One region of the Undibacterium sp. FW305-107 genome, then DNA from elsewhere that is predicted to be linked to it. Evidence: riboswitches for the same ligand, from Rfam matches in the RefSeq annotation. Region 1 holds a riboswitch; the other holds the start of a gene.
The links. Region 1 has a riboswitch for thiamine pyrophosphate ahead of AC3WQT_RS04965 (TonB-dependent siderophore receptor). Riboswitches for the same ligand answer to the same signal wherever they lie in the genome.

Region 2: another riboswitch for thiamine pyrophosphate. It lies ahead of thiC (phosphomethylpyrimidine synthase ThiC); the one in region 1 lies ahead of AC3WQT_RS04965 (TonB-dependent siderophore receptor).

What each region holds. Positions count from the first base shown of each region.
Region 1 covers NZ_JBYTAV010000002.1:198,455-204,200, forward strand. The annotation lists gene AC3WQT_RS04965 (TonB-dependent siderophore receptor) at 1-1,284, opposite strand, end outside; TPP riboswitch at 1,353-1,451, opposite strand; gene rarD (EamA family transporter RarD) at 1,501-2,397, opposite strand; gene AC3WQT_RS04975 (cobalamin-binding protein) at 2,480-3,382, opposite strand; gene panC (pantoate--beta-alanine ligase) at 3,382-4,221, opposite strand; gene AC3WQT_RS04985 (segregation and condensation protein A) at 4,261-5,118, opposite strand; gene AC3WQT_RS04990 (DUF3460 family protein) at 5,158-5,367, opposite strand; gene AC3WQT_RS04995 (LOG family protein) at 5,473-5,746, opposite strand, start outside.
Region 2 covers NZ_JBYTAV010000001.1:859,639-865,384, reverse strand. The annotation lists gene AC3WQT_RS04005 (tetratricopeptide repeat-containing diguanylate cyclase) at 1-1,495, shown strand, start outside; TPP riboswitch at 1,566-1,667, shown strand; gene thiC (phosphomethylpyrimidine synthase ThiC) at 1,752-3,665, shown strand; gene thiS (sulfur carrier protein ThiS) at 3,668-3,868, shown strand; gene AC3WQT_RS03990 (thiazole synthase) at 3,968-4,759, shown strand; gene thiD (bifunctional hydroxymethylpyrimidine kinase/phosphomethylpyrimidine kinase) at 4,770-5,588, shown strand; gene thiE (thiamine phosphate synthase) at 5,585-5,746, shown strand, end outside.

The DNA of each region.
Region 1 (5,746 bases):
CTTGTCAGTGCGACGCAAGAAGACCGGGCCTGTTTTATTTGCCGATGGCATTACGCTGATAGGGCGGAACAAATTGCTGCTGCCAGCATAGTCATACACATAGTCACCAAAATAATCTTTACGCTGTGAATTGCTAAGACCAACAGCCAGTTCGTGCTGCATGCCACCCACATTGAATTTGCCATTCAACAGGGCCTGCGTACCCCACAGTGATTTGGACTCATTTACGCTTTGGTAGTCATACACATCATAGTCACCGTTCGCGCAATAACCTGGATACAGATTGGTGGCACCACAGCCGTATGGGAAGGCTGTGTAGTCGTCGCGCTTGAATTCATGCTTGTTGGCAGAGACACTGGCGCGCCAGTCTGCATTGATCTGGTATTCAAAACGCAGACCCAGATTGCTGTTACGGGTATCTACCGGTCTTGCCCACGGCTGGGCATTCAGCATCAAGTCAGCAGGTACACCACGCGGCAATTCAGTGCCATTGAATAATTGAAAACCTGGTACCGACAATTGCGATTTGTGCTGGTAGTCAGCATCGATTTGCAACAGGGCTTGTGGTGTGATGTGCCAGTCAAATGCGGCAGAGACAAATTGGCGGTTACCGTCGGCGCCTTTGACATAAGAGCGCAGGCGTTCACCCGCTGCATTGATGCGGAAGCCAAATTGCTTGTCGCTGGAATTGTCGCTAATATCGGCGGCGCCATATACAGTGCCGCGCTCGCTGATTTCAAATGTGGCAGAGCGAACTGCATAGCTGGCAGGGCGTTTGATCACATAATTAATGATGCCGCCTGGTGTGCCAAAGCCGGCCTGGAAGCCTGCTATGCCCTTGAGTATTTCTACACGCTCCTTATTTTCCAAAGGAATGGAAGCATCACCAGGAATGGCAAAACCGTCCTTGCGGTAGCTGCTGGAATTATCCAGGGCAAAGCCACGTATCGAGAATTGCTCGGCATAACCAATGGCGTTATACGCATCATTGACACTGGCATCATATTTCATCGCATCCGTGGTCTGGCGTATGCGCAGGTCCTGCATCTGCGTTACGCTGAAGGCATTGACTGAGTTAGGCGTATCCAGCAATGCCGCATCAATAAAGCCTGTGACCTTGCTGCGTTCGACCTTGGTTTCGGTACCCTTGCTGCCTGTGATCGTCACTTCTGGCAGCGATTTATCATTGCCAGGTGTATTTTGGGCATGCGCAGATGATAGCAACAGGCAAGCCTGGGCGATGGAGAGGGCGATGACGGTGGGGCGTACAGTAAAGTCAGACATGGTGTGCTCTTGGTTTGCTTTTAATGCGTTGTGGATGACAGCGCGGGAGCAAACAAAGAAGCAGGAGGGACCGGGACTTTGCGCTTCCCTTCGCTGGCATTATCCAGATCAGGTAGAAGGGACTCTCTCACCCGGAAATATTATTTCCAGGACCCCTAGCGTAGGCTGCAGTTTAACACGAAACCATTTATATAGCCTTTTTGCGGCAATTGGCGCTTAGCTGCCTGGCTTTACTTCCATTTTGACAGTACGGAAATTGCGCCACAAACCTTCAGCTGAATAGACGACCAGCGCTGCCCAAATGGCGATAAAGCCTGCCAGTTTGTTGGAGTCGAAAGGCTCGTGATATAGCCAGACGCCCAGCAGTAACTGCACCAGCGGCGAGATGTATTGCAGCAATCCTAGTGTCGTCATCGGTATGCGCCTTGCACCGGCAGCAAACAATAATAAGGGAATGGCAGTGATAGGGCCGCTGATGAGCAGCAGCATCTTGATATCCATACTGTTGGCGATGAAGCTGTTTTGCCCTTGCAAAGTCATCCAGCATAGCCAGCCAAACGCAAATGGGAAGAGCAGGGCGGTTTCCAGTGACAAGCCTTCCAGCGCACCCAGGGCAGAGGTCTTGCGCAGCAAGCCATAAGTGCCAAAGGTCGCTGCCAACACCAGGCCTATCCATGGCAGGTGACCAGTCTGTATGGTCAACCAGGCGACGCCGACAGCAGCCAGGGCTACTGACAGCCATTGGCCAGGGCGCAGTTTTTCACGCAGCAAGACTGAGCCTATGAGAATATTGACGAGAGGCGTGATGAAATAGCCAAGGCTGGCATCAACGATGTGGCCATGATTGACGGCCCAGATATAGACGAACCAGTTGGCGGACAACAGCACCGCACTCAGGGCAAAGCCGCCTATCAGTTTTGGTTGTCTGATTGCTGTGCTGACCCAGGCCCATTGCTTGCGCCAGGTCAGAACACCAACCAGGAATAGCAATGACCACAGCATGCGGTTCAGCAAGATTTCCAGGGCAGGGACGTCGTGCAGGGTTTTGAAATAAATGGGGAACAGGCCCCAGAGGAAATACGCGGAGCCTGCAAACAAAATACCTTGGCGCATGAGTAGCAATCAATCTGTAAGGCTTGCGGCAGCAAGCAAGACAAACATTATCGCTTGAATAGAAATTGTTTGCTGCCAGCGCCTATTTGCTTCTTGCTGTGGCCAGGTGCTTGCATAGAGCTTCGGTACCATCGAGTATGCGCGGCCCGGCGCGATTCAGCCAGTCACCTTTGATTGTGTAGAAGTTGTTTTTCTTTACGGCTGTCAGGATGGGGTATTGCTTCCAGTCTGCCATGCTGTCGATATTTTCACCGCTGCTGAAGATGACATCAGGGTTCGCCGCCAGCACTGCTTCATTGGTGATGGTGGAGCTCAATTCTTTGAGCTGGCCAAATACATTTTTGCCGCCGCACAAACGTATGGAGTCGGACACCATATGCGTGTCATTGATAGTCATCAATGGCCTGCGTATCATTTGATAATACACGCTTACCGGTGTCGCCCCGCTTGGCAATTGATAAGTCTTGCGCAGATTATCGAGACGCTGCCTGAACTTTTGGGCATTGGTTTTGCCAGTACTTTCAGTGCCAGCCAATGTCGCCAGTCTTTCTATTGATGTTGCCACCATTTCAAAATTATGGGGCTCACTTTCAAAGACAGTGATGTGATTGCTGCGCAATTTATTGGCCAGGATTTTGGCATTGCCCGTACCCCAGACAATGACCAGATCTGGTTTGAGGGAGAGCAGACGCTCCAGGTCCAGTGCGAAAATATTGCCTATCGAAGGCAGTTTTTTTGCCGCCTCGGGATAGTCGCTGTAATCGGTCACTGCGATGATGTTATTTGCCGCACCAGCCTCGAACAGCATCTCGGTAATATGCGGCGCCAGGCTGACGATGCGTTGCGCGGGTTTCTCTACAGTAACCTGGCGTTGTGCATCATCCAGTACCGTGATGGATGCATGGGCAACAACAGGTAAGGCCAGGCTCACGATAAGGCAGCTTGCAAGTGCAAGGCTGCCTGTTAGCAATTGAAAGCGACGCATCAAATTTCCAGATTGTCGATCAGTCGCGTGCCACCTAGTTTAGCAGCCGCCACCACAACCAGCGGTGATTGCTGGGCGATATCACCAGCAGAAGGTGGTTGCAGATCGGCGCGTTTGCGTATCGAGATGTAATCGGGTTTCCAGTTACGGGCCGCCAGTTTTGCCATGGCCTGACGTTCAAGTTCAAACATATCCAGATGGCCGGCGCGCACTTCTTCTGCGACTTCATTGAGTGTTTTGTACAAGGCAGGTGCTTCGGCCCGCTCTTCTGCCGAGAGATACATATTGCGGGAAGACAGGGCCAGGCCATCTTCTGCCCTGAAAGTTTCCGCGGCGATGATTTCGGTAGGCAGGGCAAATTGCTTGCTCATATTGCGCACTATCATAAGCTGCTGATAATCTTTTTTGCCAAAGACAGCAACGCGTGGTTGTACGCAGGAGAACAATTTCAGTACAACGGTGGTTACGCCGGTAAAGAAGCCGGGACGGAACTCACCTTCGAGTATGTTGCCCAGATCATCCGGTGGGCGCACGCGGTATTCCTGCGGCTCTGGATACAAGTCTTTTTCAGTTGGTGCAAACAGGACATACACGCCTTCTTTTTCCAGTTTCTCTACGTCAGCCTGGAAAGTGCGCGGGTATTTGTCGAAGTCTTCATTCGGGCCAAATTGCAGGCGATTCACGAAAATCGAAGCGACTACCGGATCGCCATGTTTTTTTGCCAGCCGCATCAGAGAGAGATGCCCTTCATGCAAATTGCCCATGGTTGGCACAAATGCGGTACGCAATTGTCCGCTCAACTGGTCGCGCAATTCTTCAATGGAGGAAATGATTTTCATGTTACGGCTCTTTAGTGAGGAATAGTTTTATTCTTGCGATCAGGCTGGTGAATACGCCAGGCGCACGTAGATAGGTGCAAAGGCTTCTGCCTGGGTGATTTCTATCAAGGTTTCTTTGGCTAGCTCAAGCAGGGCGACAAAATTCACGACCAGCACTGGCGCACCACGGCTGACATCAAACAGGTCGGAGAATTCAACAAACTTGGATGACTGCAGCTTGCGCAAAATACCTGTCATGTGTTCACGTACCGACAGTTCTTCGCGGCTGATCTTGTGATGGGCGACAAGAGTCGCGCGCTTCAATACATCAGCCCAGGCAGATTGCAGGTCAGCTATGTCGACATGCGGCCAGTGCAGCACGGTGTTTTGCTCGACAAATACCTGGGCATGTAAAAAGTCGCGGCCCAGTTGCGGCACTGCATTGAGATCGTAAGCAGCCAGCTTCATCTGCTCGTATTCAAGCAGGCGGCGCACCAGTTCTGCGCGCGGATCATCAGCCTCTTCACTATCTGCGCTCTTGTTGGAGGGCAGCAGCATGCGTGATTTGATCTCGATGAGCATGGCGGCCATCAGCAGATATTCGGCAGCCAGTTCCAGATTGTGTTTGCGTATCTGATCGACATACTGCAAATACTGCAGTGTGACTTGCGCCATCGGGATATCAAGGATATTGAAGTTTTGCTTGCGTATCAGGTACAGCAGCAAATCCAGCGGGCCTTCAAAGGCTTCCAGGAATACTTCCAGCGCATCGGGTGGGATGTACAGGTCATTCGGCAGCTTGAAGAGCGGCTCGCCATAGAGTTTGGCAAATGCCAAACCATCGACAACATCAGGCGCGCTGTCGGTTGCGCCAACCAAAGGTAAATCGGTTGGGGTTAACGCTGCTGTGGTGCTCACAAGCTTTCCGGATTGATCAGGGTATCAAGGCAGGCTGCATCAGCCTTTGTTTTGATACACGTAGGCTTGCTGATTGATGCGCGATTCCTGGTTGCGTTTTTGCGTATCCAGATCAATTGCCTGCTTGTCCCATAACAGGGCACGGCCATCACGCTGGCTTTGCTCCAGTGCGGGATTCGCTTTTTTCAGGTCTTTGATGAAGTTGGTTGCTTCGGATTCGTACAGCGAGAATTGCTTGGAGAATTTCATAATTTGAAATAAACACGAAAAGTCGGATGAAGCCGCATTTTACTCTGCTTTTGGCCTTGTCATATGGTTTTGGCCCTTGAGTAAAGCTTCAGGCGTGCAGAGAAATCACAGGTCTTTGACTTCCAGCCATTTTTTCACGTGCATGGGGCGATAGCTTGCAAATTTTTGCAAGAGCTGGGCTGGGTTGGTTTCTATATACAGCAAATCCAGGTGTGCAGGGCGCAAGAAGCCCTGTTCTACCGTGTGCAAGAGAAAATCATGCAATTTCCGGTAAAAATCATTGATATTATATAAACCAACCGGCTTTTCATGAAAACCCAATTGTGACCAGGTCAGCACTTCAAATAATTCTTCCAGCGTACCTATACCGCCAGGCATG
Region 2 (5,746 bases), on a different contig from region 1:
TGCTGAAAAGTCCCTGGAAACTGCCAACGATGCATTGGCGATGCAGCCTAAAATAGAATCACCCAAGATTACCTCATCCTTGCAAATGACACGTGGTCTGGCACTGATAGACCTTGGGCGCCATGATGAAGCTCTGGAAGCTTACAAGACGGTATTGCAGATATCCACTGAAGCTGGCATGCCAGCCGTGGCGGCAACCGCTTTGGGCAATATTGCTGATTATTACCTGCATGTGCGCAAGTTCACCGAGGCCGAGCGCGCCGCCCGCTTCTCCCTGGAAAAAGCCCAGGCCGTGAATGACCCTTTTGCAATTGCCATCGCCAAAGCGAATATAGGTTTTGCGCTGGCAGGACAAAAGAAATTTTCTCAGGGTATAGGTTTCATCAACGAGGCCAAGAAGTTTTTCATGGAGACAGGTTCCAAGTCGGATGTGGAAAACCTGCTCAGCGAAATTGGCAATATGTACGAAGCCGCTGACATGTATAAAGAAGCGTTGGCAACCGTACGTGAACAACAAAAACTCAGTGATGAATTATTCCGCTCTGATCGCGCGCGGGCTGTAGCCACCCTGCAAGAACAATTCAATGCCCAGCAAAGACAAAAACAGATTGAATTGCTGGCGCGTGAAAACCAGCTCAAGGATGCCGACATCAAAAACCGCCAGTTGCAGCAAGTGGTGTTGATGCTGGCTGCCATCATCATGGTGATGGTGGGTGTAGTCGTCTTCTTCTTGTACAGACGGGTACGCAAGACCAATGAAAAACTGCGCGAAGTGAATGAGCAACTTGAATTTCATGCCGTGCGTGATCCCCTGACTGGTTTATATAACCGCCGCTCTTTTGTCGATATGATGAAGGGCAGAGTCATATTGCCGGAAGGTGAAAGGCGCGAAGATGCGCTTGATAATCCGGATTGTTTAATTCTCATGGATATCGATCACTTCAAAAATATCAATGACAGCTTTGGTCATGCAACCGGCGATGCTGTCCTGATAGAAGTGGCGCGCCGTTTGCGCAGTACAGTGCGCGATAGCGACATGGTGTTGCGCTGGGGTGGGGAAGAGTTTTTGATTTATTCCCCACGCTCTAATCCTGCACAACTCAAGGGACTGGTAGAGCGTATTTTGCGTAGCATCGGTGAAGAGAACATCGAAGTCGAGGGCGCCAGTGTGCCTGTTACCTTGACTGCAGGTTTCATCAGCCTGCCATTTTCTGGCTTGCCAGAAGCAGTTTGCAACTGGGAAAAAGCGCTGCAAATTGCCGACATGGCGTTATATCTGGGCAAGGTCAATGGCCGCAACCGTGCCTATGGTGTCAGTAAATTATTGATTGCCTATGAAGAAGCCTTGCCGGTACTGGATCATGATTTGTCGGCCGCCATCAAGGCGGGTATGGTCGAATTGGTAGAAGTGCATGGGCCAGTAAAACTGCCGGAAAGCAATCTTGCACCATCGTCAACAATGCAAGATACAGAATTGGCCAGCGAAATCAAATAAAGCACCAGAGTTTAAAAAAGTCGTATAATCTGCCGTCGTCGCGGTTCTGGATTTAATTCAGAACCCGAAGAAAAAATGCTAGGGGTCCTGCCATCAATTTTGTTGGCGGGTGAGAAATACCCTCGAACCTGATCTGGATAATGCCAGCGAAGGGAAGCTGCCGAAGTTTGTGCCGCCTGTGTTATGTATTGATCTGCGCGCACCAGTTTTGGAAACTCCTTTGCTGGCTCCATGCCAACAAAGCAAAGGAGCCAAAATGAACGCCAACCCGCAATTCCTGTCCGCTACCGCTACGGTAGACGAGGCAGCCATTCAGCCACTGCCGAATTCCCGCAAGACCTATGTACAGGGTAGCCGCCCCGATATCCGCGTACCCATGCGTGAAATCAGCCAGTCAGATACACCAGCCATGTTTGGTTCGGAGAAAAATCCACCTATCTATGTCTACGATACCTCCGGCCCCTACACCGACCCTGAAGTAAAAATCGATATCCGCTCTGGCCTGGCATCCGTACGCGGTGCCTGGATAGCCGAGCGTAATGACACTGAAGAACTGGCTGGCCCGACATCTGAATACGGCATCGCCCGCCTGCATGACCCCAAGCTGGCTGAATTGCGCTTCAATCTGAAACGCCTGCCACGGCGCGCACTGGCAGGCAAGAATGTCTCGCAAATGCACTATGCACGCCAGGGTATCATCACACCTGAAATGGAATTTGTTGCAATACGCGAAAACCTGCGCAGGAAAGAATATCTCGAAAACCTGAAAGCCTCTGGCCCCATGGGCAGCAAGCTGGCAGAAGTCATGGGCCGCCAGCATCCGGGTCAGTCTTTCGGGGCCGCGATCCCTGAAGAAATCACGCCAGAATTCGTACGCTCGGAAATCGCCCGTGGCCGTGCGATTATTCCTGCGAATATCAATCATCCTGAAATCGAACCGATGATCATAGGCCGTAATTTCCTGGTCAAGATCAATGCCAATATCGGTAATTCTGCAGTGACCTCTTCCATCGGTGAAGAAGTAGAAAAAATGACCTGGGCAATACGCTGGGGTGGCGACAATGTCATGGATCTTTCCACTGGCAAGCACATACATGAAACCCGTGAGTGGATCATCCGCAATTCACCCGTACCTATCGGCACCGTGCCCATCTATCAGGCACTGGAAAAAGTGAATGGCAAAGCAGAAGACCTGACCTGGGAAATTTTCCGTGACACGCTCATTGAACAAGCTGAGCAAGGTGTCGATTACTTCACCATCCATGCAGGCGTGCGTCTGCAATATGTGCCGATGACAGCCAAGCGCCTGACCGGTATCGTTTCACGCGGTGGTTCCATCATGGCGAAATGGTGTCTGGCCCATCATAAAGAAAGCTTCCTGTACGAGCATTTCGAAGACATTTGCGAAATCATGAAAGCCTATGATGTGTCTTTCAGCCTCGGCGATGGCCTGCGTCCAGGTTCCATCTATGATGCCAATGATGAAGCACAGTTAGGTGAATTGAAAACCCTGGGTGAACTGACGCAGATCGCCTGGAAACATGATGTGCAAGTCATGATAGAAGGCCCGGGCCATGTGCCCATGCATCTCATCAAGGAAAACATGGACCTGCAACTTGAGCAATGCCATGAAGCGCCTTTTTATACTCTCGGCCCTCTGACGACTGACATCGCCCCCGGCTACGACCACATCACTTCCGGCATAGGCGCGGCACAGATAGGCTGGTACGGCACTGCCATGCTGTGCTACGTGACACCGAAAGAACATTTGGGTTTGCCAAACAAGGTCGACGTCAAGGATGGCATCATCACTTACAAGATCGCCGCCCATGCAGCCGACCTGGCAAAAGGCCACCCAGGTGCGCAGATACGTGACAATGCTCTTTCCAAGGCGCGCTTTGAATTCCGCTGGGAAGACCAGTTCAACATCGGTCTCGACCCCGACAAGGCACGTGAATTCCATGATGAAACACTGCCCAAAGATTCTGCCAAGGTCGCCCATTTCTGCTCCATGTGCGGCCCGCATTTCTGCTCCATGAAAATCACGCAGGAAGTGCGCGACTATGCCAATGCGCAGGGTATCAGCGAGATCCAGGCGCTGAAACAGGGTATGGAAGTCAAAGCCGTCGAGTTCATCAAATCCGGTGCGGAAATCTACAAGAAGCAATAGCCATGGTGGAGATACAGCTTAATGGAGAAAAACGGCAATTGGCGAGCGTGCTGCTGGCGGATTTGATTGCCGAACTGAATTTGTCGCAGCAGGCAATTGCGGTGGCGGTGAACCGGCAGATTATCCCGCGGTCGCGATGGCCAGAGCATCAGTTGCAAGTGGATGATAAGGTTGATGTAGTCAGGGCGATTGGTGGCGGTTGATTCGTTCGTTGATTGCAGGTTGGGCTGGTAGGGCCGGCCCAACCTGCAAATTCGCCCGGCGATGTATTGCTTAGCGCTCACAAATTTGAAAGAATTTTTATGCAAACAGAAAACGACCAAGGCTTAACCATAGCCGGCAAAACCTACCGCTCCCGCCTGCTGGTTGGCAGCGGCAAATACAAAGACCTTGAACAAACCCGCCTGGCGACAGAAGCCAGCGGTGCAGAGATCATCACGGTAGCAATCCGTCGCGTGAACATAGGGCAAGACCCGAATGCCCCCAGTTTGCTGGACGTAGTGCCACCGAGTAAATACACCATACTGCCCAACTCGGCGGGTTGTTATAACGCCGAAGATGCGGTGTACACCCTGCGACTGGGGCGTGAGTTATTGGGTGGTCACAAGCTGTGCAAGCTTGAAGTATTGGGCGACGAGAAAACCCTGTTCCCGAATATGCCCGAAACATTGAAGGCAGCGAAAACCCTGGTGCAGGATGGTTTCGACGTCATGGTATATTGCAGTGATGATCCCATACAGGCACGCATGCTGGAAGACATAGGCTGCGTCGCCATCATGCCGCTGGCCTCCTTGATAGGTTCAGGTATGGGTATCTTGAATCCCTGGAATCTGTCGCTGATCATAGACCAGTCCAAAGTGCCGGTACTGGTGGATGCCGGTGTAGGTACGGCATCTGATGCAGCGATAGCCATGGAACTGGGTTGCGATGGGGTGTTGATGAATACGGCAATCGCTGGCGCCAAAGATCCGGTACGCATGGCACGTGCCATGGGTCTCGCAGTCGAGGCTGGACGTGAAGCATTTCTGGCGGGGCGCATGCCACGCAAGTTTGCAGCATCACCATCGTCACCGATGGCTGGCCGCATTGTCTGATCTTCGTTTAATGAAAGCAACTAAGCGTCCCTGTGTGCTGGTATTTGCCGGGCATGACCCCAGTGGCGGTGCTGGCATACAGGCAGATATAGAAGCCATCGCCGCGCAGGGCGCACATGCCTTGCCGGTGATTACTGCATTGACCGTGCAGGATAACGATCACGCTTATGCCGTGCATGCAGTCGATGTGCAAATCATCTTGCAGCAGGCAATGACGCTGGTGGCAAAAATACCGGTCAAGGTCATCAAGCTTGGCATCGTTGCGCACAAAAAAAATGCGACGGCGATTGCCAGTTTTATCCAGAAGATGAAACTGCAACATGCTGATCTGCATGTCATTGTTGACCCGGTATTGGGCAGCGGTCACGGCGACAGTTTGTCGCTGGATGATGCAATAGCAGCTATTGAGCCATTATTGAAAGTGGCAACGCTGATCACGCCCAATTTGCCTGAGTTACAGCGTCTGTCACCATTGGCTGTTGATATACAGGCGCAGGTGGAAAACCTGATGCAAGCTTATGATACGGATGTTCTGCTGAAAGGCGGTCATGCAACAGAAGCCCGGGTAAAAAACATCTGGTTCCAGCATGGACAATGGCAGACCGCACAAGAATGGTCATGGCCGCGTTTGTCAGGTGAATTTCATGGTAGTGGCTGCACGCTGGCCTCAGCGATAGCCGGACAACTGGCAAGGGGAGTGACTTTGCCAGAAGCTTTGCAACAGGCACAAAGCTATACACAGCAAAGCCTGCTGCATGCGTATGCGATAGCTGCAGGCCAGCTTATTCCAGCACGCCAGCCAGTATTGAGTACAAGGGAAAAATCATGAACACATTGGGCAATCATCCATTGAGCGGTTTATATGTCGTCACCCCTGATTGGGATGATACTGCTCAACTTGTGACAGTCACAGAACAGGCTTTGCAGGGTGGTGCAAATATCGTGCAATACCGTCACAAAACTGCCAGTCAAGAACTACGCAAAACC